Regions from separate parts of the Martelella lutilitoris genome, predicted to be linked through region 4. Evidence: riboswitches for the same ligand, from Rfam matches in the RefSeq annotation. Region 4 holds a riboswitch; each other region holds the start of a gene.
What was found. Region 4 has a riboswitch for thiamine pyrophosphate ahead of thiC (phosphomethylpyrimidine synthase ThiC). Riboswitches for the same ligand answer to the same signal wherever they lie in the genome.

Region 1: linked by a shared signal. The riboswitch ahead of thiB (thiamine ABC transporter substrate binding subunit) and the one ahead of thiC (phosphomethylpyrimidine synthase ThiC) in region 4 are both predicted to bind thiamine pyrophosphate.
Region 2: linked by a shared signal. The riboswitch ahead of thiE (thiamine phosphate synthase) and the one ahead of thiC (phosphomethylpyrimidine synthase ThiC) in region 4 are both predicted to bind thiamine pyrophosphate.
Region 3: linked by a shared signal. The riboswitch ahead of JET14_RS01810 (ABC transporter permease) and the one ahead of thiC (phosphomethylpyrimidine synthase ThiC) in region 4 are both predicted to bind thiamine pyrophosphate.

Annotation. Positions count from the first base shown of each region.
Region 1 covers NZ_CP066786.1:4,013,292-4,017,672, reverse strand. The annotation lists gene thiP (thiamine/thiamine pyrophosphate ABC transporter permease) at 1-649, opposite strand, end outside; gene thiB (thiamine ABC transporter substrate binding subunit) at 663-1,676, opposite strand; TPP riboswitch at 1,724-1,840, opposite strand; gene JET14_RS18985 (FKBP-type peptidyl-prolyl cis-trans isomerase) at 2,106-2,543, shown strand; gene JET14_RS18980 (glucan biosynthesis protein) at 2,944-4,381, shown strand, end outside.
Region 2 covers NZ_CP066786.1:3,986,119-3,990,499, forward strand. The annotation lists gene JET14_RS18855 (MFS transporter) at 1-826, opposite strand, end outside; gene JET14_RS18860 (HAD family hydrolase) at 1,134-1,832, shown strand; TPP riboswitch at 1,850-1,952, shown strand; gene thiE (thiamine phosphate synthase) at 2,059-2,721, shown strand; gene JET14_RS18870 (TRAP transporter large permease subunit) at 2,718-4,381, shown strand, end outside.
Region 3 covers NZ_CP066786.1:372,271-376,651, forward strand. The annotation lists gene JET14_RS01800 (MmgE/PrpD family protein) at 1-72, opposite strand, end outside; gene JET14_RS01805 (sugar porter family MFS transporter) at 230-1,561, opposite strand; TPP riboswitch at 1,795-1,905, shown strand; gene JET14_RS01810 (ABC transporter permease) at 2,008-2,727, shown strand; gene JET14_RS01815 (ABC transporter substrate-binding protein) at 2,758-3,699, shown strand; gene JET14_RS01820 (hypothetical protein) at 3,878-4,084, shown strand; gene glyS (glycine--tRNA ligase subunit beta) at 4,214-4,381, opposite strand, start outside.
Region 4 covers NZ_CP066786.1:4,291,118-4,295,498, reverse strand. The annotation lists gene JET14_RS20285 (ABC transporter substrate-binding protein) at 1-23, opposite strand, end outside; gene JET14_RS20280 (GntR family transcriptional regulator) at 511-1,203, shown strand; gene JET14_RS20275 (NAD(P)-dependent oxidoreductase) at 1,193-2,047, opposite strand; TPP riboswitch at 2,252-2,368, shown strand; gene thiC (phosphomethylpyrimidine synthase ThiC) at 2,467-4,269, shown strand; gene thiE (thiamine phosphate synthase) at 4,271-4,381, shown strand, end outside.

The sequences.
Region 1 (4,381 bases), 280 kb from region 4:
GGATCAGCACCAGCGTGAACGAGGTGGCGCAGAGCATGAAGATAAGGCCGGCCACGCCCGCGATCAGCGGCGCGATCACCGGCCATTCGATCAGGCGGAACACGCTGCGCTGCGGCATGGCGAGCATCGCTGCCGTCTTGAAATATTCCTGCGGCACGCGTTCAAGCCCCGCCAGAATGAGGCGGGCGGCAAGCGGCAGGTTGAAATAGACATGGGCGATCAGAATGCCCTGCAGGCCATAGATCTGCAGCGGGCGACCGAGCGCGGCCAGATCCAGCATATCGTTGAACAGGCCCTGTCGTCCCCAGATGCCGATAATGCCGAGCGCCCCGATCAGCACCGGAAGCCCGAGCGGCACGGCCATGAGCCGGACGATCCAGATGCGACCGGGAAACTGCGGACGCCTTGCCATGGCAAGCGCTACGGGGATGGCCAGAGCGACGGAGATCAGCGTTGACAGGCAAGCCTGATAGAGCGTGAAGCGCAGGATGCGCCAGACATAGGGCTCGTTGAGGACCGCCGCCGCATCGGCAAGCCGTCCGAAACCGGCAAGCGACGCGACTGCCACGGCGATGAAGCCGAGGACGGCGAGAAGGGCGACAAGGCCGGCGGAAAGGCTGCGGCGGAACTCCGCCCCTGTCAGATACACGGTTACGGTCCCGTCACCGCGCGCTCATGGCGTTCAGCCACTCATCGATCCAGGCCTGACGGTTTTCGGCCACCACGTCGGGGGCGAACTGCAGGGTCTTGTCCGGCATGACCGCGTTCTGGAATGCCGCGGGCAGGGGGTCGGATGTCTGCGCCACGGGCATCATCCAGTTATGCGTCGGGATCGCGTCCTGAAAGCCGGGCGTCAGGACAAATTCGAGGAAGGACTTTGCCAGCGCCGGGTCCTCGGCCATCTCCGTCATGCCAGCGACCTCGATCTGGACATAGAGCCCGTCTTCGATATCGGCCGCCTTGTAGCGGTCGGTCTCCTCGGCAATCTGGTGATAGGCGGGCGAGGTGGTGTAGGACAGCACCATCGGCGCCTCGCCGCTGGTGAAGAGACCGTAGGCCTCGGACCAGCCGGGCGCGACCGTCAGAATGCGCTTTGAAAGCGTCTCCCACTTCGCCGCCGCCTCGTCGCCGTAGACTGCCTTCATCCACAACAGCATGCCAAGCCCCGGTGTGGAGGTGCGCGGATCCTCGATGACGATTTTTTCGTCGCTCGGTCCATTGACGAGGTCATCGAGCGTTGTCGGCGGGGTTTCGATACTCTCGCTGTCGTAAACGATGTCGAAATAGCCGTAGTCGAAGGGCACGAAAATATCGTCGTCAAAGCCGCCGGGAATGGCGAGGTTTTCGGTCGAGACCCCGGATGCGGCAAAAAGTCCCGTCTCCTTCGCCTCGTGGATCAGGTTGTTGTCGAGGCCGAGCACGATATCGGCCGGGCTCGTGCGGCCCTCGAGCTTCAGCCGGTTCAACAGCGCGACGCCGTCTTCCGCGCCGACGAATTTGACGGTGCAGCCGCATTGGGCCTCGAAGGCGTCCTTTACCAGCGGCCCCGGGCCCCATTCCGTGTTGAAGCTTTCATAGGTATAGACGGTCAGCACCTTGCCATCCTGGGCATGGGCGCTGCCGGCTGCACCGAATGCCAGTGCCGCAATCGCGATTTTCATATGGTGGGCTGACATGACGCCTCCTTCGTGCTGTCGCAATCAATAAGGGAAAAGGGCGTCTTCTGGTTCACGCGTCTAATCCCTCCGCCGGTCTTAACCGGATCAGGTTCCTCGGGTTGGTCTTCGTACCTCTCAGCGGTTGACGCTAGGATCAGCGTTCCGCACCCCGTTAGAGCTTTCCGACACCTATCGCGGCCGGGCCGCGAATTCAAGGGCTCCGGCCTATTTGAAATAGTCGGCGAAAGTGACTAGGTATGGGGCACATCCGGATTTCCGGATGTGCCCGCCAGTCGTCATGCAGGAAAGTGTGTCGGCTCAATCCTCTGCAGCGCGCGAGAATGACCTTGTACGCGCTTCAGGAAAGAGAAACGGCGCTACGGCGCGGGCCGGGCATTTGCCTGTCTTTCGCTGTCGCGCTCGGTGTTCAAGGAAGGAGCACACGAAATGGCAGAAGCAAAGAGCGGGGACACCGTTCGTATTCACTATACCGGAACGCTCAACGACGGTTCGACCTTCGATTCTTCGGAGGGTCGCCAGCCGCTGGAGTTCACGGTCGGCGCCGGCCAGATCATTCCCGGACTCGACCGCGAGATCGCCGGCATGACTGTCGGCGACAACCGGCAGGTTCAGGTTCCCTCCGACGAGGCCTATGGGCCGCATGATCCGCAGAAGGTTCAGGTCGTGCCGCGTTCGGCCATGCCGGCGGAGGTCGATGTGGCGCCCGGCATGCAGCTGCAGGCCCGCACGCCAGACGGCCAGACCGTGCCGCTGATCGTTACCAAGGTCGAGGAAGAGCAGGTCACCGTCGACGCCAACCATCCGCTCGCCGGACAGGATCTGAACTTTGCCATAGAGCTCGTCGAAATCGTGAAAGCCGCCTGATAAAAAAGGCGTTTTTCGGCAGCGCCGCCATCTTGACGCCGTCCTCCGGACGGTCGAAAATATTGCGGCGCGAAGAAGGCATATTGCCATGATCTTGCCATTCTTTGGTTGAATGGCTGCCTTATAAATGGGGCTGGAATGCAACGCGGCGTTCCAGCCCCTTTTGGTGCGCGCAAGAATGGGCCCTATCTGTTAACGCATGGAAACTTGCATTGGTTTTTTGCCTGGACGTGGAACCGAACCGGCGCTCCGCCGTTACGGACTCGTCCGCGCGTGCCGCGAAGGCAATTTCCGCGCTGTTTCGGGACAAGGGCAGACCTTTCCAAAGAAGACGTTTCGGCGCTGGATTTGGTGCCATGCAACATTGCGGAAGCTTCTTTTTCAACCGACGGGAATTTGAATGAAGAGACGTTTTTTTCTGGCGCAAACGGCGGTCGGCGCGCTGGCTTTTTCCGGCTTTGCAGGGCGCGCAATCGGGCAGGACGCAGCCGTCGAACCCGCCAAGGTGCCGGACCAGAACGACGCCGTGCAGGCGGAGGCGCCGTCGCCGGACGCCTTTACCTTCGATACGCTGACGGCCCGAATGAAGGCGCGCGCCGCCAAACCGTATCAGGAACCGGCACAGAATGTCCCCGCGCCGTTCGAATCGCTCCATTACGATGACTATCGCGCGGTCCGCTACGATCCGAACAAGGCTATATGGCGGGACCAGTCGGATTTCCAGCTGCAGGCTTTTTCGCTCGGCTGGTTGTTCAAGACACCGGTCGAGATCTACGAGGTTGCCAACGGCAAGGCTGAGAAACTGGTGTTCTCGGCCAGTGACTTCATTTTTCGCGCGCCGCTTGACGCCGAGCAGTTCAAGGATGTCGAACTGCCCGGCGTTGCCGGTTTCCGCATCAACTATCCGCTGAACCGGTCCGATGTTTCCGACGAACTGATCTCCTTCCTCGGCTCATCCTATTTTCGCGCGCTCGGCCAGGGCAATCTCTACGGGCTTTCGGCGCGCGGGCTGGCAATCAACACCGCGACGAACGAGGGCGAGGAGTTTCCGCGGTTCTCCGCCTTCTACATCGTCCGGCCGGCAGCCGAGGGCGAGAAGATCATAGTTTTTGCCGAACTCGACGGTCCGAGCGTGGCCGGGGCCTACCGGTTCGTGATCACGCCCGGCAAGAACACGCGCATGGATGTGACGGCGCGGCTGTTTTTCCGGAACGATATCGCCCGTCTCGGCGTTGCTCCCATGACGTCGATGTTCCTGTTCGGGCCGGCCAACCACCACGCTTTCGATGACTATCGCGAGCGGGTCCACGACAGCGAGGGTCTGAAGATCGTGCGGGCGGACGGAACCGAGCTGTGGCGCAACCTGCAGAACGCGAAGAAGCTCGCCAATTCCTTCTTCGCCGAGACCGATCCGCGCGCCTTCGGCCTTTACCAGCGCCATCGCGATTTCGAGGACTACCAGGATGCCGAAGCCCATTACGAGCGTCGGCCGTCGCTGTTGGTCGAGCCGCTCGGCAACTGGGGCAAGGGGTCGATCTCGCTGGTCGAGATCCCGACCGACAAGGAGGTGAACGACAATATCGTGGCCTTCTGGCAACCGGAGGCGCCCGCCAAGGCTGGCGGTTCGGCCGAATATTCCTATCGCCTGACCTGGGGCGCGATCGAGGAGGACCGCGCGCGGATTGCGCGCGTGGTCGACATCCGAAGCGGCGAAGGCGGCGTATCAGGAACGGAAGCCGATGAGGACGTCCGCAAGCTGGTGGTCGATTTCGCCGGCGGCGCGCTCGATGATCTCGGCGGCGGGTCGGAACTTCAGGAGCGCCTGCACATTACCAATG
Region 2 (4,381 bases), 300 kb from region 4:
AGATGTTGGCAAAGCCGGCAAGCGCCAGCGCCTTCAGACCGAGCGCGCGCAGTTCCGGCGCGGAAAGCGTCGTGCCGGTGCAGAAATTCTGCACATAATTCGGCAGATGCGCGGTGATGAAGGCGAGATGAAAACCGCAAACAAAGAAGCCGGCCGCCAGCATGACGAAACTGCCATGGCCGAAGGCGGCGCGGATGGTCTGCGGCAGGTCGATGTCGGTCTCGGCGGCAGAGCCCTTGTTTTTCACATGCAGGAAGGGGATGGCGAGCGCCATCGGCGCCAGCAGCGCGGTGATGATCAGAAGCGTCGTCTGCCAGTCGAACCGGCTGATCAGGAAGGCCGTCAGAAGCGGCAGAACCGCCTGGCCGGCCGAACCCATGGCCGAGGCGACGCCAAGGTAGAAGCCGCGCTTCTCCGCAGGCGCGGCGCGGCCGACCACGGCCAGAACCGTGCCGAAGGCCGTGCCCGAAACGCCCATGCCGACGAGAACGCCCGCCCCCATATGCTGGGCGAAGGGTGAGGCCCCGAAAACGCAGATGAGCATGCCGAGCACATAGCAGCCGAAGCCGAGCCAGAGCGCGCGCCGGTCGCCGAACTTGTCGGCCAGCATGCCGAAGAATGGCTGCGCCAGCCCCCAGACGAGGTTCTGGATGGCAATCGACAGCGAGAAAATCTCGATCCGGCCGGCGAACAGATCGTCCGAGAGCGGCAGGACGACACCGCCGAACACCGAGCGCACGCCAAAGGACAGGGCCAGCACCAGCCCGCCCGCCAGCATGATGATCAGCATGTCGCGGTCGATGCCGCTGCTCCTGGCTTGTTGCATGATATCTTTCCCGAAATATCCCTTGCGCCAGAATTAGCAGGGATCAGGAAAGATGAATATCCAATATCTCTGATTTCAGACGTCAGCGTTCTTGATGTCAGAGCTTCACCTCGGGCTTCGGCAATTAAGCGCCGTCTCGACCGCCGCGCGAGACCTGCATAAGCAATTGATATTCATTAATTTTCGATCGGACCTCCCGGCATCCGGATTTGCAATTGGCCGCAAAACAGGCCATAGCAGGCAGCAAGATGGGAACGGCGCGGCCTCGACGGCGTCGTCTCAACCGAAGCGTATTGGCCAGGAAACCATGATAAAGACAGTCATTTTCGACTTTGACGGCGTGATTGCCGACAGCGAGATCATCGCGCTTGCCGAGCTTCAGGTATCGCTTGCCCAATACGGGGTCGCGGTTGACTGGGATATGCTGGTCGAGGAATTCCTGGGTTCTTCGGTCAGGCAGATCATCGCTTTCGTGGAGGGACAGACCGGCAGGGCGGTCGATCCCGATTTCCAGGAGGCGTGGTATGCGCGGCTGTTTGACCGCTATCGCCGCGAGTTGAAGCCGATGGCCGGCGCTGAAGCCATGCTTGACCGGCTGGAGGCGGCCGGGATCGACTACTGCATCGCCTCCGGCGGGTCCTACAAGAGGCTCGGCGTCGCGCTTCAGGCGATCGGTTTTGCCCAACGCTTCGAAGGCCGGGCCTTCAGCGCCGAATCGGTAGAACACGGCAAGCCGGCGCCCGATCTTTTCCTCTACGCTGCCGAAAAACGCGGCGCCCTGCCGAAGGAGTGCGTGGTGCTGGAAGACGCCATCGCCGGCGTGACCGGCGCGGGACGCGCCGGCATGCGCGTTTTCGGGTTTACCGGCGGCAGCCATCTTGAGGGCGTCAGGCCGCTTCATGCCGAACGGCTTCGGGCCGCGGGCGCCGACATGGTGCTCACGGCGCTTTCCGATTTCGGGACGCTGGCCCTTGACGCCGGTCGAGACCGGTTGACACCGGGCTGAAAGCCCGACAGAATCCCGTTCATTCCGAGGGGAGCATCCTGCGATGCTGAGATGGCAACGAGCCGGACCCTTGAACCTGATCCGGGTCATTCCGGCGTAGGAACGGAAAAATCGGCTATTCCCCCTTGTTTTCGCTTCCGCGCCGGTCTCCGCAATACCATGGAGGTCGTCATATGTCGTTGGAATTTCGCCGCAGCCGCCTTTTGCAGGCGGGTGAGACGCAGCCATGAGGACGGTCGATTATCGCCTGAACGCCCTGGTCGATGCCGGGCTGGTCGAGACCGCGCCGCTTGCCGAACTGGCGCGGCATGCCGCCGAAAACGGCGCGACCTTGATCCAGTATCGCGACAAATACGCCAAGACCCGCCAGATGATCGAACGGGCCGTGGAAATTCGCAAGGCGCTTGAGCCGACTGGCGTTCCGCTGGTGGTCAATGACCGGGTCGACGTCGCGCTCGCGGCAGAAGCCGCCGGCGTCCATCTCGGCGCAGACGACATGGAACCGGAAACGGCGCGACGGCTGCTCGGGACGGACGCCATTATCGGCCTGACCGTCAAGAATGCGTCCGACGGCGCGCGGGCGGCAGCGGCTCCGGTTGACTATGCCTGTATCGGCGGCGTGTTTCATACGCTCTCCAAGATCAACTCCGACCCGCCGGTGGGCCTTGAGGGGTTTCGCGCGCTGCGCCGCGGCCTGAAGAAGGCGAGGCCGGACCTGCCGGTCGGCGCGATCGCCGGAATCAAGCTCGAACACGTGCCCGAGCTGATCGCCGACGGGGCCGACGGCGTTGCCGTGATCTCTGCAATCTTCCATGCGCCCGATGTGACGAAGGCGACCCGCGACTTCCGCCGGGCCGTCGACGCGGCGATCGCGATCCGGGCGCGATGACATCGGCTGCAATCGAGCGCGTGGCCGGCCGCCTTGCGGACAGGCTTCAGACGACGCTTTCGATGATCGCGGGCGTCGTTCTGGCGCTGATGCTCGCGCTCGTCCTCCTCAGCGTCGTGCTCCGCTATGTCTTCCGGACCGGGCTGATCGGCACCGAGGAGCTCGGCATCTGGCTGAATGTGGCGCTGGTCTTTCTTGCCGCGCCGCTTGCCATGACCGGCCCGCTCGCCATGCGGCTTGAACTCCCCTTTTCAAGGCGGGCGGAATTGCCTGCCCGCATCATCGCCGACGCAGTCAGCCTCATCGCTGCCCTTGTGCTCGCCCTTGGCAGCGCTCGCGTCGCAACGCTGATCGGGGGCACCTCGCCGACCCTCGGCCTGCCCGAATGGGTGCGCTTTGCCGTCACCGGCACGGGCGGCGCGCTGATCGCCGCGACCCTTGCCCTCAGGCGCATCAGCGAACGGCGGTTCCTGTCGCTTGCGGTTTCTGCCGGCCTGGCCGGCCTCATCTCCCTCGCATGCCTGCGTTTCAATCTGGCAACGGCCGTTCCGCCGAGCGCCGCGATTGCGCTTTTCGCCGCCATCGGCCTGATCGCGGCTGCCCCGCTTGCCCATGCCTTCCTCGCCGCGGCCCTTGTCGCCATGCCCTTCGGCGGCAGTCTGGCGCCGGAAACGATGGTGACGACGGCGGTTTCCGGCATGTCGCATTTCCTGCTTCTGGCGATCCCCTTCTTTCTCTTGACGGGAGCGGCCCTTTCGGCCTCCGGCGCGGCCGCGCATCTTGTCGCCTTCGCAGCATCGCTTGTCGGCCACCGGCGCGGTGGCCTGGCGCAGACGGTACTCGCCACCGGCGCGCTGTTTTCCGGCGCGTCCGGTTCGTCGGTTGCCAATGCGGTGTTTTCAGCCACAACCTTCCAGCCCGAACTGGTGCGTCACGGCTACCCGCCGGCCCGCGCAGGGGCGATCATCGCCGCCTCTTCGGTGCTCGACAATGTGATCCCGCCGTCAATCGCCTTTCTCATTCTTGCGGCCGCGACCGACCTCTCGGTCGGCAAGCTGCTTGTCGGCGGGCTCGCCGCCGGCCTTGTCATGGCGGCGAGCCTTGCCGTCGCCATTCACCTGACGACACGCGACCGGCCGGGCAGCACGCGCGCGACCCCGGCTGAGCGAAAGAAGGCTTTCCTCGCTGCCGTCCCGGCCTTCGGGCTCGGCGTCATCGTCGTCTTCGGCATCCGCATCGGCATCGTCACCACCACGGAAGCGGCCGCGCTTGCCGCCGCCTATACGCTTGCGCTTGCGGCCTTCGCGAAAACGCGCCTCACGACACTATTCTCGGTGTTCCGGCAGTCGGCTACGGAAGCAGCCGCCATCGGCCTCCTGATCGGCGCAGCCGGGCCGTTTGCCTTCCAGCTCGCCGTCGACGGGGTCGCCGGCATGCTGTCTTCGGCGGCCGGCGTGCTTGGCGGTTCGCCCGCAGCGATCCTCGCCTTTTGCGTGGCCGTGCTGCTTCTCGCGGGCCTCTTTCTCGATATCGGAGCGGCGATCCTGCTTTTCGGCCCGCTTCTGCTGCCGCTTGCCACAGATGCCGGGCTCAACCCGATCGCCTTCGGCGTCATCACCGTCACCACGCTGATGATCGGCGGACTGACGCCGCCCGTCGG
Region 3 (4,381 bases), 460 kb from region 4:
CTTCCAGGCAAGCTGGTCTTCGCGTTTGAGATTTTCCGATGATTTGTGGGTGCGCACCTTGTGATCGAGCATGACGTCTCCTCCCGCTTCAATGCCAACGCCGTTTTCCTCTGTTTGGCGCCGATTGTCCATCGGCGACAATGCAGCCATTAGTCTTAGGCAATTTGGCGGCTGCACGCAAAACGGCCCGCGCATGGCGGGCCGTCGAATGTCAGGGAGTGCGGATGGATCAGTCCGCCGCAACGGTGCGCTGCTCGATCTCCTCGAGCGTGATGCCCTTGGTTTCCGGCGCCACCGCGATGGCGTAGAAAATGCCGATCACGCAGAAGCCGGTGAAGATCCCGAAGGTGCCGACGATGCCGATCCCTGCCAGAAGCTCGGGAAAGAGCAGGGCGACGACGAAGTTGAAGAACCAGTTGGCGATCGATGCCAGAGCCATCCCGCGCGGTCGCAGCCGAAGCGGGAAGAGTTCCGCCATGTAGAGCCAGGGCAACGGACCGAGGCTGACGGCGAAAAAGGCGATGAAGGCAAAGATGCCGATCATGGCCAGATAGGGGGTCGCGGCGACATCCATCATGGTCGCGACGGTTACCAGCGCCATCGAGGCGGCGGTGCCGATGAAACCCAGGATCAGCAGCTTGCGCCGGCCGATGGATTCAACCAGATACATGGCGACGATCGTCAGCGCCACATTGACGACGCCGATGCCGACGGTGGCCAGAAGCTGGGTCATGGTGCCGGAGAAGCCGGCGCTCTTGAAGATTTCCGGCGCGTAATAGATGATCGCGTTGATGCCGGAGAGCTGCTGCAGCACGAACACGATCATGGCAAAGCTCGTGACCGGCAGGATGCCCTTTTTCAGGAAGGTGCTCCAGGCGGGGGCGGCCTCCTCGTCCTTTGCGCTTTCCTTGATCTCGGCGATGATTTCATCGATTTCGGCGTCGGAACACTCCGGCTGCAGCTTGGCGATGATGTCGCGCGCCTTGTCGGCGTTCGAATTCAGCGTCAGCCAACGCGGCGTTTCCGGCGACAGAAGGATACCGACAAGGGCGATGATCGACGGGAACACGCCAACGCCGATCATCCAGCGCCAGTCGCCGGTGCCGCCGAAGGCCGCGTCCGACATGTAGGAAATCATGATGCCGATCGTAATCATCAGCTGGAAGGCCGAGACGATGGTGCCCCGAATGCGTGCCGGCGCCACTTCCGCCAGGAACATAGGGGCGGTCATGGCCGATGCGCCGATGCCGACGCCGATCAGAAGGCGGGCGAGCGTCAGCACATACTGGTTGAAGGCGAAGGCGGAAATCAGCGAGCCGACGAGGAAGATCACGGCGCCGAGGATCAGCATCGGCTTTCGGCCGTAGCGGTCGGTGGTGATCATGGCAAGCAATGTGCCCGCCACCGCGCCGAGCGGCACGGCCGAGGTGATCACGCCTTCCATGAAGGGCGTGATCGTGAAGTCCTGTTTGATGAACGGCAACGCGCCGGAGATCACGCCCTGGTCAAAGCCGAAGAGCATGCCGAAAAGCGCCGCCACGATGACGATGGCGATAAGCATTGGGTTTCCTCCGCATTTCGGGCGCAGCCGGGGTGCCGGTACGCCGGTCAGTGTCTTTCTGTCCCTGACCCTTAGCCTTTTTTTGTGAACGCTAGCTGAAAATTCCGTCTGTAGCCATGCCTTCATGACAACTTGAAGATGAAAACCACCCTGCTTGTCAACTCTATTCCCTTTCCGCGGCCGGAAGCTGCGTCAGCGCCCCTTGACCGGACCGTCCTGCGCAGGCATAGATAAGCCCATCCGAGGGGTGCGATCTTCTTTGCGAAGATGCTGAGATGGCTTGAAGCCGAACCCTTGAACCTGATCCGGGTCATGCCGGCGTAGGAACGGAGTTTGGTGTTGAGCGATACGCCCATAAAATCAGCCTGTTTTGTTACGTCCGCTGCCCGGCCGCGCCCGGGAGAGGGGACTTGAGACAAAGCCTTTTCGCCGTTTTGAAATCCCTGATGGTGATTGCTGCGCTCCTCCTGCTCTGGCAGGCGGTCGTCACGCTGTTTGCGCTCCCCCGCTATATCCTGCCCGCGCCCTCTGCCGTCGCCGCAAGGCTGTGGACCGGCCATGCCTACCTCCTCTCGAACGCCCTCATCACGCTGCGCGAGATCATCGCCGGCTTTGCCGCCGGCGCGGCTTTTGGCGCCGGCGCCGCCTTCCTGCTTGCCGGATTTCCGCGCTTCGGGCGTCTCGTCTGGCCGGCGCTCGTCGTGCTGCAGTCGTTCCCGGTCTTCGTCATCGCGCCCATGCTGGTGCTCTGGTTCGGCTTCGGCATCACGTCCAAGGTGGTGATGACGATGATCATCGTCTTCTTTCCGGTCGCCTCCAATTTCGCCGACGGGCTGTCGCGCACCGACAGCGCCATCGTCAAGGCCGCGCATCTCGATGGCGCCGGACACTGGCAGCTTCTCGTTCTCATCCGGCTGCCGCTTGCCATGCCGCAACTGTTTTCGGGCCTGCGCATCGCCGCACCGCTTGCCCCTCTTGGCGCCGTCGTCGGCGAATGGGTGGGCGCTGCCGGCGGTCTCGGCTTCGTCATGGTGCAGGCCAATGCCCGCATGCAGGCCGATACGGTGTTTGCCGCCATGTTCATTCTGGCGCTGGAGGCCGTCCTGTTTCGCAAGGCGGTGGATCTCGCCGCGCCCTTTTTCACCCGCTGGTCGCCGCATCAATGAGCGGCCAACCTGTTTTTCACGGAGGAATGAATGCTCAAGAAACTTACCCTTATCGCCGCTCTGACGCTTCTGCCCGGCCTTGCCGCCGCCAATGACAAGCTTAGCGTCATCCTCGAATGGTATGTGAACCCGGATCATGCGCCGATGGTGATTGCCGAGGCGAACGGCTATTTCGCCGACGAGGGGCTCGACGTGGACCTCGTGCCGCCGGCCGATCCGTCCATGGTGCCGCGCATGGTCGCTTCCGGTCGGGCCGATATCGGCGTTCACTACCAGCCGAACCTCTATCTCGACCATGCCGCCGGCATTGACATCAAACGCTTCGGCACGCTGGTCTCCACACCGCTCAACACGCTGACGGTGATGGCAAACGGACCGGTGCAGTCACTTGGCGATCTCAAGGGCCGCAAGATCGGCTTTTCGGTCGCCGGCATCGAGGAGGCGGTCGTCTCCGCCATGCTTGCGAGCGCCGGCCTCACGCGGGACGACATCACGCTGGTGAATGTCAATTTCGCCCTCACCCAGTCGTTGCTGTCGGGCCAGGTCGATGCCACAATCGGCGCGTTCCGCAATTTCGAATTGACCCAGATGGCGATCGAGGGCGAGGAGGGCAAGGCCTTCTTCCCGGAGGAAAACGGCGTTCCGGTCTATGACGAACTGATCTATGTGACCCGCAGCGAACTCATTGACGATGACCGGCTGCCGCGTTTTCTCGATGCGGTGGAGCGGGCAACGATCTTCATCACCAACCACCCGGAAGAGGCCTGGGCCCTGTTCGCCGAGGCCTATCCCGATCTCGACGACGAACTGAACCGCACGGCCTTTGCCGACACCATCGCACGCTTTGCCAAGAGCCCGGCCGCGTTCGATGCCGGCCGCTACCAGCGGTTCGGCGCATTCATGGCGGAAAACGGACTGATCGAGGAGGCGCCCGAGGTTTCGGACATCTCGGTTTCGCTTTACGGGGGATAGGCCTTTCCGGCCTCAAATCGCCACAAAACCGGGTTAGAAGGACCGAAATACCGGAAGGCGGCCGCTGGCCGTCTTTCGCGTTTCGGTCTTTTTTTAAGTTGAAAGACGGACGGCGGCGCGCCGTCCCGAGGAAGACCGATCTCGAACATGCGCTTTTCAGCCTCAGGGAGATCGGAACATGAAACTAGCCGGCCTGGTGCTGGTGGTGATCGGCCTTGCCACCCTGACCTTCCGTTTCGGCCTTTATCACTATGGCGATGTCGCTGGCGATATCGAGGGCAGCCTCCTGACCCCGCTCGCCCATCTCGTCCTCCTGGTCGGCGCCCTGCTTCTGGCGCTGCATCTGGTGCTGCGTTTTGTCCGGCATGTGATCAGCCATGATTGAGCGGCGCCGGAAGAGGGCGGCGGCCCTCAGCGCATCGGCCCGAAAATTGGAATCGGTTTTCGGAAAGCACGATGCGCAGATTCAATAGGTTAGAGCGTCCTTTGTGCGTCCGAAAGGACGCACGGCGCTCTAGCCGGCAATCTTCGAGAAATCGGCGACAGCCCCGGTCGCTTCACGGATCATCGCCAGCAACGCCAAGCGGTTTGCGCGCACGGCCTCGTCCTCGGCATTGACCAGCACATCCTCGAAGAAGGCGTCGACCGGCGCGCGCAGCGCCGAAAGCGCCTCCATGGCGGC
Region 4 (4,381 bases):
AAGCGTCTTGTAAGGCAATTCATGTCAAACCTCCCGGAATGGAATAGAGCGTCAATGCCAATCGGCAGGGCAAACTACCATACCATTATGATGTGTCAACACGCCTGCGCGGTGTGCGGCGAACGGACGCGCTGTCTGCAAGCAGCGTATGGGGTTACGCCCGCATTGACGCGCCGCCGCAAACGCGAAAATGCGCGTCTAGGCGAAGCGGAATATTCGTCTAACTATCTGATTTATTATTTTTTATAACGATAGGTCGCGATCAAAAATGCTGCGGCAATTGCCCGATAACGTGCGGCATCAAACGACCGGGCCGCCCCGGAACCAGGTGTTTCCGGACGGGAAAGGCCCGGCTTGTTTTGCGCACAATGTCTTCACAATGCCGAGAAGCACGAATGACCGCGTCGATTTTCCGCATGTTTGCGTTATATGGTATGGTATCTATTGCCCATGAGGTGGTATGGTTGGCAATTGCCGCGACTTTTTGTCGTGCCGCGGCCGGAGATGGATATGACGGAAGCAAGTCTCGATTTTCTGGGGCCGGTCGATTTCACCAAGGCGATCGCCCCGCAGGTGCACAGGAAGCTGCGCAACGCGATCATCCGCAATTTTCTTGTGCCCGGCCGCCGGGTCTCGGAAGCCGGTGTAGCCGAAGCGCTAAAGGTCTCGCGCCAGCCGGTGCGCGAGACCTTTATCCTGCTTGCCGAGCAGGGCATGCTCGACATCCGTCCCAAGAGCGGCAGCAGCGTTCCGCAGATTTCGATTTCGAAGGTGGTTCAGATTCAGGCCATTCGCGAGGCTATCGAGGCCGATGTCGCGCGCGCGGCTGCGCGGCTGATGACCAAGCCTCAGATCGACGCGCTTTATCGCCAGCTTGAACATCAGAGTGACGCGCAGGCGCGGGCCGCTTCCGATTTCATGGAACTGGACGACCTGTTTCACAAGACGCTGGCGCAAGGCGCGGATCTGCCCTTCGCCTGGAACGTTATCGAAATGCAGAAGGCGCAACTCGACCGCGTCCGCTTCCTGGCCTTGAGCAAGGAGCCCTCGAAAGGCATACCGGCGCAACACTTTGCCATTGTGGAAGCGATTGCCGCCCATAACCCGGAGCGGGCGGAGATGGAAATGCGCGCGCATCTGCGCGACGTTCTGCGCGACCTGCCCGTCATCGCCCGCAAGTACAGCGACTATTTCAAGGAATAGGCGAGGCGTCGCCGCCACGTTCCGCGCGGGCCTCGAACGCCCGGACGACGGCGATCATGTCGTCCGCCCTGCTGCCCATGGCCTCCGTCTCCGCATAGAGCGCCACACAGGCCCCCATCAGCGGAAAAGCGGCGCCTGCAGACTTTGCCGCGTCGACCACGAGGCGGCTGTTCTTCAGAACATCGGAAATTCCGGCCTGGCGGGCAAAGTCACGGCGCCGGAGCATGTCGACCTTGGTTCTGGAAACGTCGCTGGCCATCGGCCCGGCGTTCAGGATTTCTGCGAACCGGTCCATGGCGAGCCCTTGCCGCGCCGCGAAGTGTCCCGCCTCCGCCAGTCCCGTCACCATGGTGATCAGGAAGGTGTTGACCGCAAGTTTCATCTGCAAGGCCGCCGGCACGGGGCCGCAGTCGAAAACCTGTTTGCAGACCGGTGCCAGAAGGGTGTGCAGGGGGACGAGATCCTCCGGCGCGCCCGCGAGCATGCCGATGAGTTGCCCGGCCTCGGCCGGCTTGCGGGAACCGGAGACCGGAGCCTCCACGTAACGGCCTCCGGCGGCTGTGATCTCTTTGGAAAGCTTGCGGGAGTAGTCCGCCGAAACGGTGCCCATGGAGACGATGGAATGTCCGCCGACCCGTTCGGCGAAGCGGTCCGTCGCGCGTCCGAGAACGCTGTCCGTGGCGCCCTCGTTCTCAAGCACCAGGAGCACTGTTTCGCACCGGGAAAAGAGGTCGTCCACCGTCAGCGCCGCGTCGGCGCCGGCCTTTTCGAGCGGCAGGCAGCGTTCCGGCGTCCGGTTCCAGACGAAAAGAGGAATACCAGCATGAACGAGGTTCAGCGCCATGGGTGTTCCCATGGTGCCCAGGCCGATGAAACCCGTCGGTTTGCTTCCTGCTGTGAGTGCGTTCTGATCAGACATGGACTAAAAGGTAACCCTGCCAATCAGTTTCGAAAAACAAAATTTATTAAAGTATAAAATTCGAAAAACGGATACGTTTTATTGTTGGCAGCAGGCGTTGACAAGCGTCTGCAACCGGCGCAATTTCGGAGCGCTCACCCGGGGGGTCCCGACAAGGGGCTGAGATACTGCTGGCTTACGCAGCGCAGTGACCCGATGAACCTGATCCAGTTCACACTGGCGTAGGGATGGTGCATCGGCTGCGCGGGATGAAGCCCGCTGACCTTCTCAGGTGCAATGCGCGGCCTCCTCCATTCAACGTCGAACTGGGTCTCCAACGCCAAGAGCTATGGAGGCTCCGACCGATGCAAGATTTATCTCCGACCGTCACCACAGGCCCGCTGCCGGCCTCCCGCCGCGTCTGGCACAAGGGCGTGCTGCACCCCGATATCCGTATCCCCATGCGCGAGATCGACGTACACCCGAGCGCCGGCGAGCCGCCCGTCACCGTCTATGACAGTTCCGGCCCCTATACCGATCCGGATGCCGCCTTTACCATCGAGGGCGGCCTGCCGCGGCTGCGCGAAGGCTGGATCGCCGCGCGCGGCGACACCCAGGCCTATGACGGCCGCCATGTGAAGCCGGAGGACAACGGCTTTGCCGAGGGCAAGCGGCTGGTGCCGGAATTTCCTGTGCGCCATCAGCCGCGGCGGGCGACGGATGGCAAGGCCGTGACCCAGATGGCCTATGCCCGCGCCGGGATCGTGACGCCCGAAATGGAGTTCGTCGCCATCCGCGAAAATCTCGGGCGCAGGGCTGCGAAAGAGGCCTTGATGCGCGATGGCGAAGCCTTCGGCGCAACGATCCCGGATTTCATCACGCCCGAATTCGTACGAAATGAAGTGGCGGAAGGCCGGGCAATCATCCCCGCCAATATCAACCATCCCGAGGCCGAACCGATGGCAATCGGGCGGAACTTTCTGGTGAAGATCAACGCCAATATCGGCAATTCGGCGGTCACCTCGTCAATGGCCGAGGAAGTGGAAAAGATGGTCTGGGCCACGCGCTGGGGCGCCGACACGGTGATGGATCTCTCCACCGGCCGCAACATCCACAATATCCGCGACTGGATCATCCGCAATGCGCCGGTTCCGATCGGAACCGTGCCGCTCTATCAGGCGCTGGAAAAGGTCGGCGGCATTGCCGAAGACTTAAGCTGGGAAGTCTTCCGCGACACGCTGATCGAGCAGGCCGAACAGGGCGTGGATTACTTCACCATCCATGCCGGGGTCAGGCTGCACATGATCCCGATGACGGTGGGCCGGGTGACCGGAATCGTTTCACGCGGTGGCTCGATCATGGCCAAGTGGTGCCTGCATCATCATCGCGAGAGTTTTCTCTATGAGCATTTCGACGAGATCTGCGATATTGCCCGCGCCTATGATGTGTCGTTCTCGCTCGGCGACGGTCTGCGGCCCGGCTCTATTGCCGATGCCAATGACGAGGCGCAGTTCGCCGAGTTGGAGACGTTGGGCGAGTTGACGCAGATTGCCTGGGTGAAGGATTGCCAGGTGATGATCGAGGGCCCCGGCCATGTGCCGATGCACAAGATCAAGGCCAATATGGACAAGCAGCTTGCGGCCTGCGGCGAGGCGCCGTTCTACACGCTCGGGCCGCTCACCACCGATATCGCGCCAGGCTACGACCACATCACCTCCGGCATCGGCGCGGCAATGATCGGCTGGTTCGGCACGGCGATGCTATGCTATGTCACGCCGAAGGAACATCTCGGTTTGCCCGACCGCGACGATGTGAAGACCGGGGTCATCGCCTACAAGATCGCCGCTCATGCCGCCGATCTCGCCAAGGGGCACCCAGCCGCCCGCATCCGCGACGACGCGTTGTCGCGCGCGCGCTTCGAGTTCCGCTGGGAGGACCAGTTCAACCTGTCGCTCGACCCGGAAACCGCGCGGTCGATGCATGACGAGACCCTGCCGAAGGAAGCGCACAAGGTGGCGCATTTCTGTTCGATGTGCGGCCCGAAATTCTGCTCGATGCGCATTTCCCACGATATCCGCGCTGAGGCACAGAAGGAGGGCATGGCGAAGATGGCGGAGAAATTCCGCGAAGGCGGGGCGCTCTACGTGCCGCTGGAAAGCGAGGCCTGACATGGCTCAAGGCGCTCCCTGTCTGCGGCGATCCTTCGACCTGTCGCTCTATCTGGTTCTCGATCCCGGCCTTTGCGCCGGGATCGGCATGGTCGAGACCGCGCGCCGCGCC